3 regions of the Leisingera sp. NJS201 genome follow, and region 2 is predicted to be linked to each of the others. Evidence: riboswitches for the same ligand, from Rfam matches in the RefSeq annotation. Region 2 holds a riboswitch; each other region holds the start of a gene.
The links. A riboswitch is a leader RNA that binds a small molecule or an ion and turns the genes downstream of it on or off. The one in region 2 is predicted to bind cobalamin.
Positions count from the first base shown of each region.

Region 1: linked by a shared signal. The riboswitch ahead of ETW23_RS02955 (TonB-dependent siderophore receptor) and the one ahead of ETW23_RS02070 (SRPBCC family protein) in region 2 are both predicted to bind cobalamin.
Region 3: linked by a shared signal. The riboswitch ahead of ETW23_RS24575 (CbtB domain-containing protein) and the one ahead of ETW23_RS02070 (SRPBCC family protein) in region 2 are both predicted to bind cobalamin.

Region 1 is NZ_CP038234.1:600,128-606,419, reverse strand. Features, by position in the region: gene ETW23_RS02960 (ABC transporter substrate-binding protein) at 1-754, opposite strand, end outside; gene ETW23_RS02955 (TonB-dependent siderophore receptor) at 764-2,647, opposite strand; cobalamin riboswitch at 2,803-3,012, opposite strand; gene rpsA (30S ribosomal protein S1) at 3,613-5,295, opposite strand; gene ETW23_RS02945 (NAD(P)H-dependent oxidoreductase) at 5,572-6,213, opposite strand.
Region 2 is NZ_CP038234.1:412,576-418,867, forward strand. Features, by position in the region: gene ETW23_RS02050 (hypothetical protein) at 1-262, shown strand, start outside; gene ETW23_RS02055 (DUF1523 family protein) at 273-917, shown strand; gene ETW23_RS02060 (TetR/AcrR family transcriptional regulator) at 992-1,543, opposite strand; gene ETW23_RS02065 (dihydrofolate reductase family protein) at 1,547-2,083, opposite strand; cobalamin riboswitch at 2,356-2,557, shown strand; gene ETW23_RS02070 (SRPBCC family protein) at 2,662-3,897, shown strand; gene ETW23_RS02075 (hybrid-cluster NAD(P)-dependent oxidoreductase) at 3,902-4,987, shown strand; gene ETW23_RS02080 (ABC transporter substrate-binding protein) at 5,040-6,292, opposite strand, start outside.
Region 3 is NZ_CP038240.1:51,139-57,430, reverse strand. Features, by position in the region: gene ETW23_RS24585 (hypothetical protein) at 40-432, opposite strand; gene ETW23_RS27015 (DUF1636 domain-containing protein) at 1,268-1,603, shown strand; cobalamin riboswitch at 1,757-1,970, shown strand; gene ETW23_RS24575 (CbtB domain-containing protein) at 2,004-2,174, shown strand; gene ETW23_RS24570 (CbtA family protein) at 2,179-2,877, shown strand; gene ETW23_RS24565 (hypothetical protein) at 2,943-3,446, shown strand; gene ETW23_RS24560 (recombinase family protein) at 3,498-4,064, opposite strand; gene ETW23_RS24555 (Tn3 family transposase) at 4,196-6,292, opposite strand, start outside.

The DNA.
Region 1 (6,292 bases), 190 kb from region 2:
TGCCGCAGACCCAATCCGCATCGCGGATCTGCCCGGCACCGCTGCGGGCGGCCAGCTGCCGCACCACCGGATGCGCCAGATTGTCCTCGCTGCGGGAGGCGCGCGGATAGGGCGACGTGCCGATCAGCAGATCCGGCGCGGCCAACGCCAGCAGTTCCAGCGGCATATGACCGGAGTGCGCATAGCCCAGCTCATCCGCGATATTGCGCAGTCCCGCCGCGCGCAGGATTTGGCCCGCGAGGGTCATGCTGCCGGAAGTGAACCCGTTGGCGGCATAAAGCACGGCGCGTGGTGCCTCCGGCCCAGCTTGCTCGAACTTTTCCAGCCGCTGGTCATAGTCTGCCAGCAATGCGCGGGCCGCCTCTTCGCGGCCCAGAACCTGACCCATCTGCAGGATACGTGCGCGCACATCCTGCAGTGAGCTGGCAGGCTGGAACACCACCACCGGCACGCCAAGACGGCGCAGCATATCCGTGGTGGCAGGTGTTGAATAGGCGCCGGCAATCACCAGATCAGCCTGCAGCAGGTATATCTCCTCAGCCAGCCCGTGATTGACGGGATAAGCCATTGCTGCGTCAGCCATGGCCGAGGCGCGTGTGTCCCGCGCGATATAGGAGACCGAGGCCAGCTGGCCGGGGGCCGCCAGCAGCATCGCCAGCTGGTCGGCACAAAGATTCATCGTGACCACGCGCGACGGCCCGGCAATAGCACCGGTGGCGGCCCACAAAAGAGCCAGGACTATGCCGGGCAGCATGCGCATGGGTCAGAACGCGGCCCTTACGCCGATATAGGCGGCACGGCCGCGCTTGGCGTAGCCCCAGACGTCGGCGTAGTCCTCGTCGAACAGGTTGGTGACGCGCCCGGTCAGCACCACTTTGTCGGTCAAGTCATACTGGGCCGAGACGTTGACGGTGGTGTATTCCGGCAGTTCAGCAGTAGCAAAAGAGCCGAAAAACTGAGTATCCCAGTTGCCTGCTACATGGCGGACATCAGTCGTCACAGAGCCGCGGCCGTTGAAGGTTTTCAGAGTTGCGCTCAGCAGCAGTTCGTGCTCCGGACGGCGAACCTCAACCGAACCATCCGGGTTGGTGGCGTCCAGATAGGTGTAGGACAAGTTCAGATAGAGGTTTTCTGTGGCATCCAGGCTTGCCGCCAACTCAACGCCTTTGCGTTCGCTGTCGCCTGCCTGATTGCGGTAGGAGAACGTGGTTGCGTTCACCATGTAGCTCTCGATCTCTCCTGTCAGCGTCTCGTCGAAATAGGTCACATCAACCAGACCGCGCCCTTGCAGGAACGGCACCTCTACCCCGAAATCAAAGCTGCGGTTTTCCTCCGGCTGCAAGTTCGGATTGCCCAGGTAGGTGGTGGCGCCAAATGTACTGTTGGCAAACAGCTCAAAGTAAGACGGGTTCACGATCCCTGTCCCGGCGGAGCTGTGCAGCCGCACACCGCTGCCTGCGAAAGTATAAGAGGCACTGGCCGTCCAGCTGGTGGCATCTTCGAATACGCTGTTGTTGTCGTGGCGCACGCCAAGCTGCAGATCCAGGCCGTTGGCAAAGCTGCCGCGGTATTCCAGGGCAATCGAACTGGTTTCGCGCGCAAAGGCCGGGTTGGAACTGCTGGAATCCTTTTCCCATTCCAGCATTGCGTTCAAAAGGTGGTCTGCCTGATCCGCCGGCTGCCCGTCCAGGCCAATACTCAGCAGGTAATTTGCTGCTTCGGTCTTGGTCTCTGTCGGGGTGCCGCCATTGAAAGCGCGGTCAAAGTCAGTGCGTTCCAGCGACAACCGATGCTTCAGGCGGCCGCCCAACGTGTCCAGTTCGCCGTAGATCTGGGCCAGTTGCTCATCGCGGTCACTGAATTGCGTGGGATCATCCACAACATAGCTGGCTGCGTCTGTTGCGGTGAAAGAAGTGCTGTCGCTGTCATGGCGCTCATCCGAGGTGCGGACGTTGAAGCCAAGTTTCAGCCGGTCGGTGACGAGGTAATCGCCCTTCAGCTGCAAGGTGCTGCGGCGGATGCCGTCCTCTTCACCGCCATCGCCGGAGGTATCGTAGCCGTCGTCATTGTCATGGGCGAAGCTGAAGGAAATGCCGCCGCGCTCGGTCCGTGACGAGATCCGCGCCGACGCCCGGTAGCCGTCCGAACCCGCCTCGGCGCTACCGCCATATTCGGTGCCGATGCCGCCGGTCCTGGTGATGATGTTGATCACACCGGCTGAGGCGTTGGAGCCATAGAACACCGACTGCGGGCCGCGAAGGACCTCGATCCGCTCGATGTTGGCAGTGTCCAGGCCGGACAGGATGTACTCGCTGTCACCGCCAGAGGCTTCGACACCGTCGATCAGGATCAGCGTGTGATTTGCTTCGGCGCCGCGGATGCGGACCTGGGTAAAGCTGTCGCCGGAGCCGTTTATCATCAGGCCGGGGACCGAACGCAGCGCGTCCTGGACAGTGGTGATACCGCGATCTTCGATTTCTTCGCTGGTCAGAACTGAGACGGAGCGGCCGTATTTTTGGGCCTCAATCGGCGTCAGGCCGCCGGAGACGATGATCTCCGCCAGGTCAGTGACCTCTGAATCCTGGGCGGTTGCGATTGCAGGGGTGACGGCCAGGGCCGCGGCCAGGGACAAGCTTGCCTTGCGCATATTCCATTCCTCCCGGCCCGCGCAACAAACGCAGGCCAAGTGACTGCCCAAGCGGGCAGTGTATTCGGGTCGGGTCTTTGGAAGGCACTGCCTCCGCAGACGGTGAAAACTGCCACCACTACGGAAATCCGTTATCTACGGCGCGCCCCGCACCGGGATAGGGTGATCATCCTGGCAGGTCTCCTGACTCGCGGGTCGAAGCTTTGCCGCGCCTTCCCGCCCCTTGGGGCAGTGGCATTTCGCAGCATTGCTCTCCGCTCACAGTTGCGGGGGCAGTCACGGATTCAGCGCCTGTTGGCTACACTTCACCGTGTTCCCTTTTACCCGGGTGGTTTCCCAGCCGGACCAGAATAGGCGCGACTTAGGCAAACCGGATTTGTTCTGTCAAGCGGAAGCAAACTCAATCGAGATTGCTATGGATTGACTGCAAGGTGAAATGAAAAAACAATTGTTTAAATTTATACACTTACGTCCGAGAATCTTCGTGAAGAAAATTCGGCTTTGAGCACCGGGGATGCGGCTTAAGTCTGAAAGGGAGTATGTCGAACCGCGGCCGATACTGCTGTTCAATCTCATGCGGGACCTATGAGGCGAGCTTTTGCAATGCAGGCAAGCCCGTCGTTGCTCCTTTCCAATGCCAGTTGAAAACTGGAAGGTTCACTTTCTGCGATTAGTGGCAAAAGTGTTTCCTCTTGCCCTGTCTGCTTGCAGCCGCGGTGAAGGAAAGGCGTCTGCGCGCCTTGGGCACTGCCCGCCAAAACGTCCCTGCACCATGCCTAACCCTCCGCACTTCCTTCTGCCATGCAGCGGGCGGTTTCCGGAAGTGCAGCGGGCCGTCGTGCTGCACGCGCGCCGCGAGAATCCGGCACTTCCGCAATGGGCTCGAACCAGCCCTCCCAACCAAGAAAAAAGCCCCGCAGACACCTGCGGGGCTTTCGTTTTCAGCAGCCGTGAGGCCGGGGAGATTACTCGTCGCCCGACTTCAGTGCGGCGCCCAGGATGTCGCCCAGCGATGCGCCGGAGTCCGAGGAGCCATACTGTTCCACTGCTTCTTTCTCTTCTGCAATCTCGCGTGCCTTGATCGACAGGCCCAGACGACGGGTCTTGGAGTCGACGTTGGTGACGCGGACGTCGACCTTGTCGCCAACCGAGAAGCGCTCGGGGCGCTGGTCGGCACGGTCGCGCGCCAGGTCGGAGCGGCGGATGAAGGACTTCATGCCCTCATATTCCACTTCGATGCCGCCGTCTTCGATCGCGGTCACGTTCACGGTCACGATCGAGCCGCGCTTCACGCCGCCAACCGCTTCTGCAAACTTGTCGCCGCCCAGAGCTTTGATCGACAGCGAGATACGCTCTTTGTCGACGTCCACTTCGGAAACAACGGCCGAAACCATGTCGCCCTTGCGGTAGTTCTGGATCGCATCTTCACCGCGCTCGTCCCAGCTGAGGTCGGAGAGGTGAACCATGCCGTCGATGTCGCCGTCGAGGCCAATGAACAGACCGAATTCGGTGATGTTCTTGACTTCGCCTTCGACCTCGGTGCCTTCCGGGTTGGCTTCGGAGAAGACTTCCCACGGGTTGCGCATGGTCTGCTTGAGGCCCAGGGACACGCGGCGCTTGGCACCGTCGATTTCCAGAACCATGACGTCGACTTCCTGGGAAGTGGAGACGATCTTGCCCGGGTGGACGTTCTTCTTGGTCCAGGACATCTCGGAGACGTGCACCAGACCTTCGACGCCCGGCTCCAGCTCAACAAATGCACCGTAATCGGTGATGTTGGTGACGCGGCCCTTGTGGACCGAGGAAAGCGGGTACTTGGCGCCAACCAGATCCCACGGATCTTCCTGCAGCTGCTTCATGCCGAGGGAGATACGGTGGGTCTCTTTGTTGATCTTGATGACCTGAACCTTGACGGTTTCGCCGATCGACAGGATCTCGGAGGGGTGGTTCACACGGCGCCATGCCATGTCGGTGACGTGCAGCAGGCCGTCAACGCCGCCCAGGTCAACAAACGCACCGTATTCGGTGATGTTCTTGACCACACCGTCGACCGCTTGGCCTTCGGTCAGGTTGCCGATGACTTCGGCACGCTGTTCGGCACGCGATTCTTCCAGGATGGCGCGGCGCGAGACAACGATGTTGCCGCGGCGGCGGTCCATTTTCAGGATCTGGAACGGCTGCTTCAGACCCATCAGGGGGCCCGCGTCGCGCACGGGGCGCACGTCAACCTGGCTACCGGGCAGGAACGCAACAGCGCCGCCCAGGTCGACAGTGAAGCCGCCCTTGACGCGGCCGAAGATCGCGCCCTCGACGCGCTGATCGTCTGCGTATGCTTTTTCCAGGCGGTCCCAGGCTTCTTCGCGGCGGGCCATCTCACGCGAGATGACGGCTTCGCCGCGGGCGTTTTCAGCCGAGCGCAGGAAGACTTCCACTTCGTCGCCGACAGCGATTTCAGCAGCTTCGCCGGGATTTGCGAATTCTTTCAGATCAACGCGGCCTTCCATTTTGTAGCCGACGTCGATGATGGCCTGACCGGCTTCGATTGCCAGTACTTTGCCTTTGACAACCGAACCCTCGTCCGGAGTGTCCATTTCGAAGCTTTCATTCAGGAGGGCTTCGAAATCCTCCATTGATACGTTTTGAGCCATGAGGTCTCAGATTTCCTTTTCATACGGTTTTTCTGGCCATGCGGTTGTCTCCGCCGGTCTTGGTTCAGCCGCACAGGACGTGGCCCGGATCACATCTGATCAAACAAACACAAAGGGCCGAGGTGTGCCCCAGCCCTGCTCAGATGTGTCATCCGGACGTTGACCGCCCTTGTACCGACAGCGCGCGTATAGGCGGATTCCCGGGTGCGTGCAAGAGGAAGCTGATCAGAGCTGCGGCAAGCGGCCTGGATTGCCGCTTGCCGCATTGTTCACGCCTCAGGCGATTTCGGTCACGATGGTGTCGCGGGATTTGCGGACCTTTTTCATCGGCAGAAGCCAGTCGCCTTCTTCGGCGCGGGTGCCAAGCGGCAAGAGCAGGACCGAGCGCAGGCCACGGTCCTTGAGCCCCAGGATTTCGTCGATTTTTTCCGGCGTGAAGCCTTCCATCGGCGTGCTGTCGACCTCCAGTTCGGCGGCGGCGGCAAGGGCGAAGCCCAGCGCGATATAGGCCTGGCGGGCAGCGTGGTCGTGGTTGGTGCGCTCTTCACGCGGCAGATAGGTCGCCTTGAGGTTATCATAGTACTGGTTCAGCATCGGTACCTCGCCGCGCTCCTCGGTCATCTGGCGGGTGACGGCGTCGATACGGTCTTCCGAGTAGTTGTCCCAGGCGGCAAAGACCAGAAGGTGCGAACCGTCGGTGATCTGGGCCTGATCCCAGGCGTGCGGGCGGATCTGCGCGCGGATTTCGGGGTTGGTGATGACAAACACCTCAAACGGCTGGGTGCCCGAGGAAGTCGGCGCCATGCGGATCGCCTCGATGATCTGCTCGACCTTTTCCTGCGGCACAGGTTTTGCCGGGTCCATCTTCTTGGTTGCGTAGCGCCAGTTCAGTTTCTCGATCAGGGTGCTCTTGCTCATGTCTTGGGTCCTTTCTCGGCAGACTGCCAGGGGTGGTATACATTTGTGACTGGCTATATAAGGGGTACCGGAAGGGGCG
Region 2 (6,292 bases):
CGGTTTTTTTCGCCTGATCCTGATCCTGCTGGTGGTGCTGACCGTGGCCTATGGCACGGTGTCGCTTTATTCGCGTGAGGTGCGGCGGGCGAAACTGAAACGCCGCTGGAAAGAGAAGGGGTTGACCGGCGACCGCTCCGCCTTCATCCAGCGGGGGCTGAAACAATACGACCGCTCGTTCCGGCGCAAGCTGATCCTGCTGGTCTATATCATTCCGCTGGGGGCGCTGGCGTTTCTGGTCTATGTCATTAACTTCATGTGAGGTGCAGCAGATGCGTTTCATCAAATGGGCTTTCCTGATCACCATCTGGGTGCTGTTCGGGGCCTTTCTGCATTATACGCTGCCGCAGTACGATGTGGTGCGGATCGTCAATACCTACGAGGAGCGGCAGGAGCTGAACGACTGGACGCGGGTTTTCTGGTCGCAGCCGGATGACCAGTCGGCGGAGCTGATCAACCGCGATGTGCAGTTCATCCAGGCGGTGCGCCCCAATGGCCGCAATATCGTGTACCGGAATGAGGATACCGGCTGGAATTGGCCGCCCTATTTCAAGTTCGATACGGCCAATCTGTATACGGATGCCAATGACAGCATCTCAACCAAGGCGAACCCGGAATGGGTGGCGGTGATGCACTATGGCTGGCGCAATGAATTCCTGTCGGTCTTTCCCAACGCGGTGACGATCAACCCGGTTGCGGGACCGGAGGACAAGCCAGCCAACTGGTTCACGATCATTGTTCTGGTGCTTCTGGCGGCGGTATTCTGGGCCGTCTATGTGCGCTGGCGCCGCTTCCGCCGGGCGCGGATCGACCCGATGGTCGAGAATGTCGAAGACAGCCTGTATGCCGCCGGCGATGCGCTTGCCGAGCGCAGGGGACGGTTCCGGCGCTGGCTGGACAGCTGGAAGTCGAAGTGACGAGAGGGGCCGCGGACCGGGCGGCTCTGAAACTTGCAAACGGATGCGCGGGCCTGAACGGGCCCGCATTTTTTTTATTCGATACGGTCGAGCACCCAATCCAGCGCCGGGGTGAAATCGCCAGCCGAAAGCGCCCCGCGTGGTGCCGCGGCGGCAGCAAAGGCGAAACCGTGTGTGTAATCCACCAGCAGGCAGAGAATGGTGCGGGCCTCTGCGCCAGATACGTCTGCGGCGGTGATTTCCGCCTCGATCAGCCGGGTCAGCCCGGTCAGGGAGGGGCCGATCAGGGCCGGGTTTTCCAGGATGCACTTTGCAAGCTCCGGATGCTTGGTCACCTGGGCGCAATAGCGTGTCATCAGGTCGCGCAGCCGCAGTTTGGGCGTTGCCGCTTCTGACGGGGTGTCTGAACCTGCAAACGCAATGGCGACGAGGGATGCAATCATCTCGTCCTTGGTTCCGGCGTGATGGGCAACGGCCATCGGGGTGACGCCAAGCGCCTTTGCCAGTGCTTTGAAGGTGAGGGCCTTGCTGCCGCCCTCATCGAGCAGCTGCAGGGCCGTTTTCAGCACATCATCCTTGCTGAGGGTCCGGCTGCCCCTGGGCGGGCGGCCCATGCGCGGGGGCATTGGTCAGGCTACCCGGAACGTGGTCTGGACCATGCCGGTGGGCAGGATGCGGGAGCTTGCCGCCTGGAGGTCGATGTCCCGGTCCAGGCTGCCGAACAGCGGAATCCCGATGCCGATCAGAATCGGGACCGTTGTGATGGTCAGATCGGCGATAAGCCCCTGGCGCAGGAAGGACTGCACCATCCGTCCGCCGTCGATATAGGCGCGGGTCCAGCCCTCTTCTTGCAGCTCCTGCATAAGGTCTGCGGGCGCGGCGGTGCTGAGGCGCACCTTGTCCTTCAGCTCCTCGGGAATGTCCTGTTCGGTCAGGCTGCTGCTGAGGACCACAACAGGTTTGCTGTAGGGCCATTGGCCGAACCCGAGCAGGGTGCGGAACGATCCGGTTCCCATGACCAGCCCGTCGACGCTGTACATGAAGGCGGCAAAGCCGCCATCGTCATCTTCGGCAACAGGCTGTTTGTGCAGCCAATCCAGCGAATGGTCCTGGCGGGCCACAAAGCCGTCGAGGCTGGTGGCGATGAAGACGTGGCCGGTGGTCATCGGGTTCTCCTGTGCATGCGGTTAATTATACGACATATAATTAACCGCATGCCGCGTTCCAAGGGGCTGACGCAAGATTCACTGCGTGCGAATCGATTCGGTGGGATCAGCCGCGGGTAACCGCATGAAAGATAAGCGCTTGCCGCAAACGGGCTGGCGGATGCCGGTTTGAGTTTCTGGACATCCCTGTCCCGCCCGGCGCGGTAAACCTGCATGTCTTATTCCGGTTTCGCCGGGTCGGTTTTGTTTCCGATGGCCGGAAATTTTTCAGGCAATACCGCAGATAGCAAGGTGCCGTCCTTCGGGCGGAGAATTGGGAAGCTGGTGAAACTCCGGCACTGCCCCCGCAACGGTGACCCCGGGCAAGGCATGGCAAACAACCACTGAAGCCAATGGCTTCGGGAAGGTGCCAGGCCCCGCCGCCAAAGCGGCCCCGGGACAGTCCGGAAACCAGCCTTGCCATGTAAACGTCAACCGCGGACGGCGGCGGGGCGGTTGCGGCGCGTGTCCGCAATCCCTTTGCTTATGCCTGCACCCAAGCCAACACGCCGCGGGGATGCGGCAGAGGAGAGAAGCAGATGCTTCACGACAGCGAAATTCTGGCCAAGCTGATGGCGCGGCAGAAAAACTATTCTCTGGAACAGGCGTTCTACACCGATCCGGGTGTTTTGGATCTGGACATGCGGCAGATCTTCTACCGCGAGTGGCTGTTTGCCATTCCCGCCTGCGAAGTGCCGAAACCGGGCAATTATGTGACCCATCAGGTGGGATCGTATAACGTCATCATCGTGCGTGGCACTGATGGCGAAGTGCGTGCTTTCCACAACGCCTGCCGCCACCGCGGTTCGGTTGTGTGCAAGGCGAAAAAGGGCAATTCGCCCAAGCTGGTCTGCCCTTACCACCAGTGGACCTACGAGCTGGACGGCAAACTGCTGTGGGCGCGTGACATGGGGCCGGATTTCGATGCCTCCAAACACGGGCTGAAGCCGGTGCATTGCCGCGACCTGGCCGGGCTGATCTACATCTGCCTGGCGGATGAGGCGCCGGACTTCGACGCCTTTGCCGCTGTGGCGCGTCCCTATCTGGAGCCGCATGATCTGGGCAATGCCAAGGTGGCCTTTGAAAGCTCGATCATCGAGAACGGCAACTGGAAGCTGGTCTGGGAGAACAACCGCGAGTGCTACCACTGCGGCGGCAACCACCCGTCGCTGTGCCGGACCTTCCCCGAGGACCCTTCGGTCACTGGCGTAGAGGGCGGCGAGACCCCGCCGCATCTGCAAAAGCACTTTGACCGGATTGAAGCGGCAGGCTGCCCGGCGCAGTTCCGCATGGATGCGCGCGGCCAGCACCGGCTGGCGCGGATGCCGCTGAATGAGGGCGCGGAAAGCTACACCATGGACGGCAAGGCGGCAGTGGCCAAGCCGCTGGGCCGGGTGCCCTTTGCTGATGCCGGCACGCTGCTGAAGTTCCACTATCCGACCACCTGGAACCACTTCCTGCCGGATCATTCCCTCGTGTTCCGGGTCACTCCGATCAGCCCGACCGAAACCGAAGTCACTACCAAATGGCTGGTGCACAAGGATGCGGTCGAGGGCCAGGATTACGACATCAAGCGCCTGACCGAGGTCTGGATGGCGACCAATGACGAGGATCGCATTGTGGTCGAAGACAACCAGCAAGGCATCAACTCCCCCGCTTATGAACCCGGTCCCTATTCCGAGGTGCAGGAAAGCGGCGTCATCCAGTTCTCCAACTGGTATGCTGAACACCTGACCCGCGCGCTGACCGGCCGCCATCTGATTGCGGCGGAGTAAGATCATGGGATTGCAGGCCAATTTTGAGACTCTGGACGAAACCCTGGCGTGGAAGGACGACGAGATGCTGGAATGCGTCTCGGTTGTTCCGGAAGCGCCGAACACCGCCACCTTCAGCTTCCGCGCGCCGTCGGGCGCGTGGTTCAAATACCAGCCGGGCCAGTTCCTGACGCTGGAGCTGCCGGTGCCGGAAGGGACAGTCTGGCGCACCTATACCATCAGCTCGTCGCCCTCGCGGCCCTTGTCGATCTCGGTCACGGTCAAGGCCCAGGGCGACAGCATCGGCACCCGCTGGATGCTGGACCATCTGCGCCCCGGCAGGATCCTGCGCGCCTCCGGCCCGGCAGGGGTGTTCACCCTGCCAAAGCGTCCGAATGGCAAGTTTCTGTTCATCTCCGCAGGCTCGGGCATCACACCCAGCCTGTCGATGACCCAGTATCTGTTCGACCGCGGCCAGTCGCCCGACATCTGCTTTATCAACTGCGCCAAACGCCCCAGCGAGATCATCGCCCGCCAGCAGCTGGAAAGCATGGCGTCGCGGCTGCCGGGGCTGAAGCTGAACCTGGTGGTGGAGGAGGACGACCCTTATCAGGTCTGGACCGGCTACCGCGGCCAGCTGAACCAGATCATGCTGGGCCTTATCGCGCAGGATTACCTGGAGCGCGAGGTCTACTGCTGCGGGCCGGAACCCTTCATGCAGGCGGTGCGCGACATGCTCAACGGCCTGGGCTTTGACATGGAGAACTACAACCAGGAGAGCTTTGGCGCGCCGGTTGAAACAGCCGCTGATGTGCCAGAGATCGACGATGTGGTGCCGGAGGAAACTGCTGCCGCCGAGATCAGCTTTGCGGCTTCCGGTGTTATGGCAACCTGCACCGAAACAGATACGGTGCTGGCGGTGGCCAAGGCCTCGGGTCTCAACATTCCGTCGGGCTGCACCTTCGGAATCTGCGGCACCTGCAAGGTCAAGAAAACCGCAGGCGAGGTGCATATGGTCCACAACGGCGGCATTTCGGAGGAAGACGTGGAGGCCGGTTTCATCCTGGCCTGCTGCTCCAACCCGATTGGCCGGGTTGAGGTCGATATCTGATGAAAACGGGCGCGCGCCGGATCTGGTGCGCGCCCTTGTTTTCGGGGCCTGATCAGGCTTCCAGTGCCAGCTTGTGCACATGGATTTCGTTGATCGGATGGCTCTCGGCGCCGATAACTCCGGGGCGGGCGTGGCGGTAGAGCGAGCGCCAGTAGGGCTGGATCACGGTGCCGTCGTCGCGCATGAACTGCTCGATCTTTTCCATGTGGCCGCGGCGGACATCGGCGTCGGCAATGGCCGAGGCAGCCTCCAGCATGGTATCGAACTCGGCGCTGGCAAGGCCGGTTTCATTCCAGGCCACCCCGGTTTTATAGGCTAGTGTCAGCACCTGCACCCCCAGCGGACGGTGGCCCCAGTCGGTGGAGCTGAACGGGTATTTGTCCCAGTCGTTCCAGAAGGTGTTGCCGGGCAGAACCGTGCGTTTGACCTTTAGGCCTGCGTCGCGCATCTGTGCTGCCAGCGCGTCGGTGGTATTGCGCCGCCAGTCGTCGTCGATTGAGTACAGCTCATGCTCGAAATCGAGCATCCCGGCCTCCTCCATCAGCGCGCGCGCGGCTTGCGGGTCGCGCACCGGGGCGCCGATATCGGCGTATTCCGGGTGGATCGGGCAGACGTGGTGGTTTTCCGCCAGGGTGCCGCGGCCGTCATAGCCAAGTTCCAGCAGCACCGCGTTGTCGCAGGCCAGCGCCAGGGCGCGGCGGACGCGGGCATCGGCATAGGGCTGCGCGCCATCGACCTCGGCGTCGCGGTTGGTGCGCAGCACCAGCGTGTTGGCCGAGATCGACTCGCTCACGTTCCAGCCGATGGAGGTGAAGATATCGACGTATTCCCCCACGGTTTCATAGACCATGTCGATTTCTTCGGCCTCGGCGGCTGACAGATGCGTGGAGCCGTCGGTGCCGAAGTCAACAAACTCGATCCGGTCCAGATGGGCGCCTTCGCCCCACCATTCGTGGCCGGTGTTCTTTTCCAGCGCCACTTTGACGCCGACCTCGTATTCCACCAGTTTGTAGGGGCCGGTGCCGACCGGGTCGGCGCCCGGATCGCCCGACCAGCCGTCCGGCACAATGGCCGCGGGGTATTCGGTCACTGCCGGGATGATGGTGATGTCGGGGCGGGTGAGCTTCACCTTCAGCGTCAGATCGTCGACCACCTCCAGCGCGCCCTCGGCGGGGCCGTCGCCGGCCTCGTTCTGCAAGGAACCCATGCGGGCCGCCATTGAGTTGCCTTCCCATTTGCCATCGCACCAGCGGGCAAAGTTATAGGCCACGTCCTTGGCGGTCAGGGTGCCGCGGCCGTCGTTCC
Region 3 (6,292 bases), on a different replicon from region 2:
ACAGAACGGCTTTAATTACCGCTTCTGCGGGTCAGATTTTCAGGATCTAGGAGGACGCAGGACCTTCACACGATCCTGAGACGGCAGCTGCGCGGAAGCCATCACCCAACGGACAGGCTGCTGAACAAAAGCGGCATCAGGCTGCAAAGAAAGTATTGCAAGGGCCATACAGGCGCCCGCGCAGCAGTTTCCGGCATCAGCGGTGTATTGCGCAGTGTCTTGACCATCGTTTTCGGCAATATGGGAAGCCTTATGCGTTACGCCGGCCACAAAGGAGGCAGTATGGCTTTGTCCGTCGTGCGACATCGCTGCATTGCTATGATGGCCCGCGACAGAATGCGCAGCGGATGGCAACGAAAATCCCAACACAAGAACTACCGCAAAAGCAGCGGCGACCCTGATCAGCCGGAAGATACGTGCCAGAAACATCATGCGGGTATTGCACAGCACCGGAGCAGTCCGCGTCAAGATGGCAATGATGTATTCAGCGCACGAATTTGAGCATTTCAGAAGCGTTTTCCTCGAAGTTCCCTGTCGGATCGTATGCGACTACAACGCGAAGCAAACCTTCCTGCGCAGGAGGGCTAAGTCTGATAAGACTTATCGAAAGTGACGATTCGTTGGCTGAACAGTTCGGCAGAGTGGTCAAGCCTGTGGCTGCTGAAACGCCTGCTTCGGTGATCCTGCAAGCTTAGGAAGATTGTCAGCGATACCCGGCGCAGGCCGGTTTCGGGCAACTCCCGCATAGGCTCAGTTGTCGCCAGGACCGTGGTCGGTTTGCCCTTTGCTTCTGATAAATCCAAGAGAGATCGAGATAATGATCCGAAGTGTGAACGCTTGAAGCTGCCGCCATTCGCTGCGTGCTGTTTGAACTGGTAGGGTGCGCAACGAAACCACCCGTCGCCGCGGCTGTTCAATCCTTGCTGCGGTTGCGAGGGAATGGGAAGGCAGTGTTTTCCACCCCTAAGACTGCTTTCAGAGGGCAACAGTTCTAACTCGCAGTGCGGATGATGTGGCCCGCTCGCGATACTTCGCAAAGCCTTGATTCTACGGTTTATCCGCCTCAGTGGTCCGCGCGGCGAAGTTTTGGACAAAAAGCATTCGAGCGACTTGCGTCAGCAAGCTGCCCCAAGCACATTTGCCTCAAAACTAACTATGGACTCTTTAGGAAATTCAGCGTCAAAATTGGTATTGAAGCCAAGCTTGCATGGTACCACGGGACGTAGGTTTCCAACGAAGATCGCTCGATTGAGGACCTGCCCGGCGCATGAGCCTGCCCACACTCACCTTATGCCGAACTTGCCGCGACGCAGACCCTGCCTTTTTTGGGCAGGTCGCCGCGGCTTTGGAGGCTTCGGGAGGAAAAGTAAGGCTGCAGCAGGTGGAATGTATGTCCGGTTGCAAGCGGCCGCAAACCCTAGCTATGCGGCAAAGCGGGAAGACCGCCTATCTATTCGGGGAAATCACCGCGGGTGACCTGCCGGACATCCTGACCTTCCTGCGGATGTATGAGGTTAGCCCGGATGGCAATTTTGCCGATGCCAGGCCGCTGGGCCGACTGCGGTTTAAGGTGATCGCCCGCATCCCTGCGGATCTGGACTGAACCGCTTGCTGCCGGCAGGACAAAGAGATCCAGCAGTTTTTTGCCGAGAAATTGGAAATTATCAGGGGTTCCTGCCTTCCGGTTTCCGCCCGTGCATGACGCTGACGTGTTTTAAATTGGCGGAATCATCCTTGACCGGACTCAGCCGCACGGGGCATTACCACATGATACGGTGTCTGATGGTGCCTAAGCACTGGGACTGAAACGGGAATGAGGACGGTGGACCAAATCGCGGCACCGAAGCCTCAACCGCCCCCGCGACTGTGAGCGGCGAGCGGCCTTCCAATATCCACTGGCCAAGGCCGGGAAGGAGGATGGCAGCAGCGACCCGCGAGTCAGGAGACCGGCCGTGTGGTAACGCAACTTGTACCGTCGGGTGTGACGGTAAGGAGGACTAAAAATGACGACCAAGACGCTTAAGGCTTCCGCCGCTGGCACCAGTGTTCTTCCGGCACTGTTTGCAGTGGTTCTGGGTTTCGGGATCATCACGCTGACCGGCCATGTTCAGGCATCTGCCCTGCACGACGCCGCGCATGATGTGCGCCACGCAACTGGCTTCCCCTGCCACTAAGGCCATGTTCAGTCGCATTCTGACCAGCGGCCTGTTCGCTGGCGCTGCAGCAGGGCTGATTACCGCCCTGCTGCAGCTCGTTTTCGTGCAGCCCGTGCTGCTGCACGCTGAGCTTTATGAATCAGGAGAGCTGGTGCATTTTGGTGCCGAAGCGGTGACGGCCCATCCCGACCTGCCCGGCATGTTTGCCGAACCGATGCGTGACGGGCTCAGCATCATCTTCACCATGCTGACCTACACCGGCTATGCGCTGGTGATGGCGGCGCTGATGTCGGTGGCTGAACGCCAGGGCCACGAGATCAACGCGCGCACCGGTATTCTATGGGGCCTGGCGGGTTTCATCACCTTCCACTTCGCGCCCGGCCTGACGCTGGCGCCGGAAGTTCCGGGCGTGGCCGCCGCCGATGTCGGTGCGCGTCAGATCTGGTGGGGGGCAACTGTGGCCGCCGCGGGCGTTGCCATGTGGCTGATTGCCTATGGCGGCAGCTTGGCGGGCTATACCGTCGCAGCCCTGCTGCTGCTGGCGCCGCATGTAATCGGCGCGCCTGAGCCCGAAAGCTTCACCGGCCCGGTTCCGACAGAGATCGGCGCCCTGTTTGCCGCCCGCGCCTTTGGCGTCGGCATGGCCGCCTGGGTGCTCTTGGGCAGCTTTGCCGGCTACTTCTGGCAAACCGAAGGCAAGCGCGCAGAAGCCGCCGCCTGATACTGGCCCAGCCTGATCCCCGCCGGGTTCGCCCGGCGGGGAAACTCTTTTCCGAGGATACCGATATGTCCCGCTCTCTTGCTCTTTTTGCCATAGGCCTGATCTTTGGCGGCGGTGCCGGCTTCGTGATCGCAGCCGGCAATGGCGTCACCTTCGATGGCCATGAGCATGGCAGCGCTGACCACTTCGGCGGCGGCCATGGTGAAATGACCGCCCATGACCATTCCCAAGCTGTCAGCCTAGCGGCAGGCCCCGATGCCCCCGGCGTCGCCATCCAGCTGCACAAGGACCCGATGGCAGGCTGGAACCTGCAAGTCACGCCGCAGAACTTCCGCTTTGCACCTCAAAACGCCTCCTCCGCGGACGTGGACGGCGAAGGCCACGCGCATGTCTATGTGAACGGCGAGAAACTCGCTCGGCTCTATGCAAACTGGATGCATATCCCAGCCCTGCCCGAAGGGGCAGAAGTGAAGGTCTCGCTCAACACCAACAGCCACAAGACGTTGCAGGTGGAGGGGGAGCCGTTGGAAGCGAAGACCAGCGTCCCAGCGGGCGGTGATGGCTCCTGACTGCAGCGTTCGCTCGATAGAAAGGGCTCTCTGCCCTATTTTGCCGCATCCTCAATCAACGTCAGCTTCTGTTTCAGCCTTTGCGAGCGCCCGATAGACGGTCATTCTTGAAACGCCAAGATCACGAGCGATCTGAGCTTTTGCGATGCCTTCGTTCGCCAACCGCCGAATTTCATCATCATCAACGGATTTCCGCCTCCCCTTGTAAACGCCCTTATCTTTGGCCGCCGCAATTCCCGCGCGTTGTCGGTCACGGATGAACTTAAGTTCCATGTCGGCCACCATTCCGAGCACAGTTATTACCATTCGGCCCATGTCCCCGGCCGTGGTGACTTCCGGTTCAAGCACACGGAGAGATGCGCGTTTGGCGTCCAACTCATGCACCAGATTCAGCACATCGCGGGTGGAACGGCCGAGGCGATCCAGACGATGAACAACCAACTCATCGCCTTCCCGTAGGAATTCCATCATGGTTGCCAATTCGGATCGGTTGTCGCGAGACGCACCAGAGACCGTTTCTGATCGGATGATCTCACAGCCCGCTGTCTTCAGCATGGTTTTCTGGACATGGAGATCCTGGCTCGATGAACTGACACGGGCGTATCCGATACGGGGCATGGCAATCTGTCACATTAGGGTGGTTACCACTCTGATACCGTAACTAATGTGTGGTTGACCACTCATTTGTGACGTTTCGACCTGTCACCTACGCCTGTTACCTTTTGGTGCACCCTTTTGTTACATAAGTTTCATGCGGCCATCGCGCCGAAATCAATCCGCTGGTCCAGATCAACATCGAACCGGCCATAGGGATTGATATGAGCATAGATCAGCGGGGAAAGACCATTATAGTCCCGATCCGTCAGCCGGGTGGCCCATATCGGTTCCGCCAGAACCGATTGCATCATGCGGGTGTTTACATAGACCAGTGAGGCTTGAAGCAAGTGCAATGCATGAGCCGAGATTTCCTGATCAGCAATCCGGTTGCTGGAAATCTCGCCACCTTTGCCGAAGAACACAAAACCATTGGCGCTGTTCCAATTCTCGACCACGTTCAATCCTTCATGGATTTCCCGGCGGAAGGCTTCAGAGCGCAGATAGCGGCACAGAAATATCGTCTTGATGGCGCGGCCAAGTTCCACCAGCGCCTTGTAGGTCGGGTGCATTACGTCGGCACGTGCAAACCGTCGCAGAATAGCTTCAGGGTCAGCTGTCCCGTGCTTCATGGCGGCCGCGTATTTGACCATTTCATCATACTGCTGCTCAATCTCACCCCAATCGACGACACTCGACAAAATTGGCAGAAGGTTTGGCAACTGACTACGCATTCCTGCACTCGGGAGGATCAGTTTCTGTCGCGCAATGGCTTTCAGTCGCGGGGCCAGGTCAAAGCCAAGAAGATGACAGAAGGCAAATCCAACCGTGCTCTGACCATGGCTGTCCACATACTGCCTCTGAATCTCCATATCCGTACAGTGTCGCAAGACGCCTTCAATCATGGCCGCCACTTCCGAGGATGAACACCGCTTCAGCTGGGAGTAGACACAGGTTGCCTGACGCTCGACATGCCAGTAGATCATGACACCCCGCCCGCCGTACCGGGCGTGCCATTCCGTCATCAAGTTCCGGTCCCAGGCCCCGAATTTGGTGGAATCTGCCGCGCAGGCAGTTCCTGCATCACCCCATACCGCCGGATTCCGAACCGCCAAAGTGGCATCCGCGACTTTTGCCGCCGCAGCCCGAAGAGAGGCCGCATCGATATACCGGCGGCGAATGTGCAGCAGCTCATCATAGCTGGTCCCAGGCACTCCGGCGGCCACTCGCTTCAAACCGGCATTGGTACCCAGACCATACAGACACAGAAGCAAACGCTGGTCTCTGACCTTGCGGTCAAGCGCCTCACGGCTCGCTGAGGTTTCAAATACATCCAAAAACCCGGTATCCAGCGCGGTTTCTTTCAGTGCATCCAGCAGGCCCGTCATCGGCCACCTTCTACCGATTTCTGCCTTCAGTGACAGGAGCCCACGTGGCTCTGGCGCTGGCGTAAAAGGCGTGACGTGAATCCGGTTTTCGCCAGACCATCGAAGCCGGACCTGGTCATTGGAAGGCAGAGTCTCATTCAGTTCACGCAGCTCGAATTCCAGTTGTTCCCGGACTGAGTTGGAAAACTCCCGTGCATCCTGGGTGAGTTTCAACCCGGCATAGTAAGCCGAGCGCATTTCGGAAAAATCCTTTGGCAAGTCGTCATCCGGATTTCGATAACGGTCCGCGCCCTTAACCCAGATTTCCTTCGCCCTGATACGGTCCCGCAATTGCGTCAGGACACAGAGTTCAAAGGAAATGACGTTCAGCCGCCCTCGATGATCAAAAACGGTACCATGCCATTTACGCGGGATGGAACCTTCCGGAGCCAATGATGCCGGAGCGAACCGCCGCCCTTCTTCGTTCAGGCGAGCGAGCAAAGACAGTGCATCAAGGATCGGGCGCCAGCCTTCATTGTTCGACCGAAAATTCAGCACTGTTAACAGAGAGGGCAGCATTCGGCGGTAATGGCTGGCCCAGGACCCCCGCATCACCATCTGGATCCGCGCATCCAGCGTACCCTTCGCTCGATGTTCATCAATGATTGCTTTCAGTTTCGCTGCACCCGCAACGGGAAAGATCACATCCGAGACCCTGCCATTCGGGGTCATCATCGCAGCCGCCGCGATATCGACCAGCAATCGTTCCTTGCCGTGCACCTTCTCGATGTCGGCAGCGATTTTGCCGATCACCTTGCGCCGGGATTTCGTTCCGATCCGGTGCACGACATCAATCAAGAGATCTACCAGCCCATCGATCAGCTG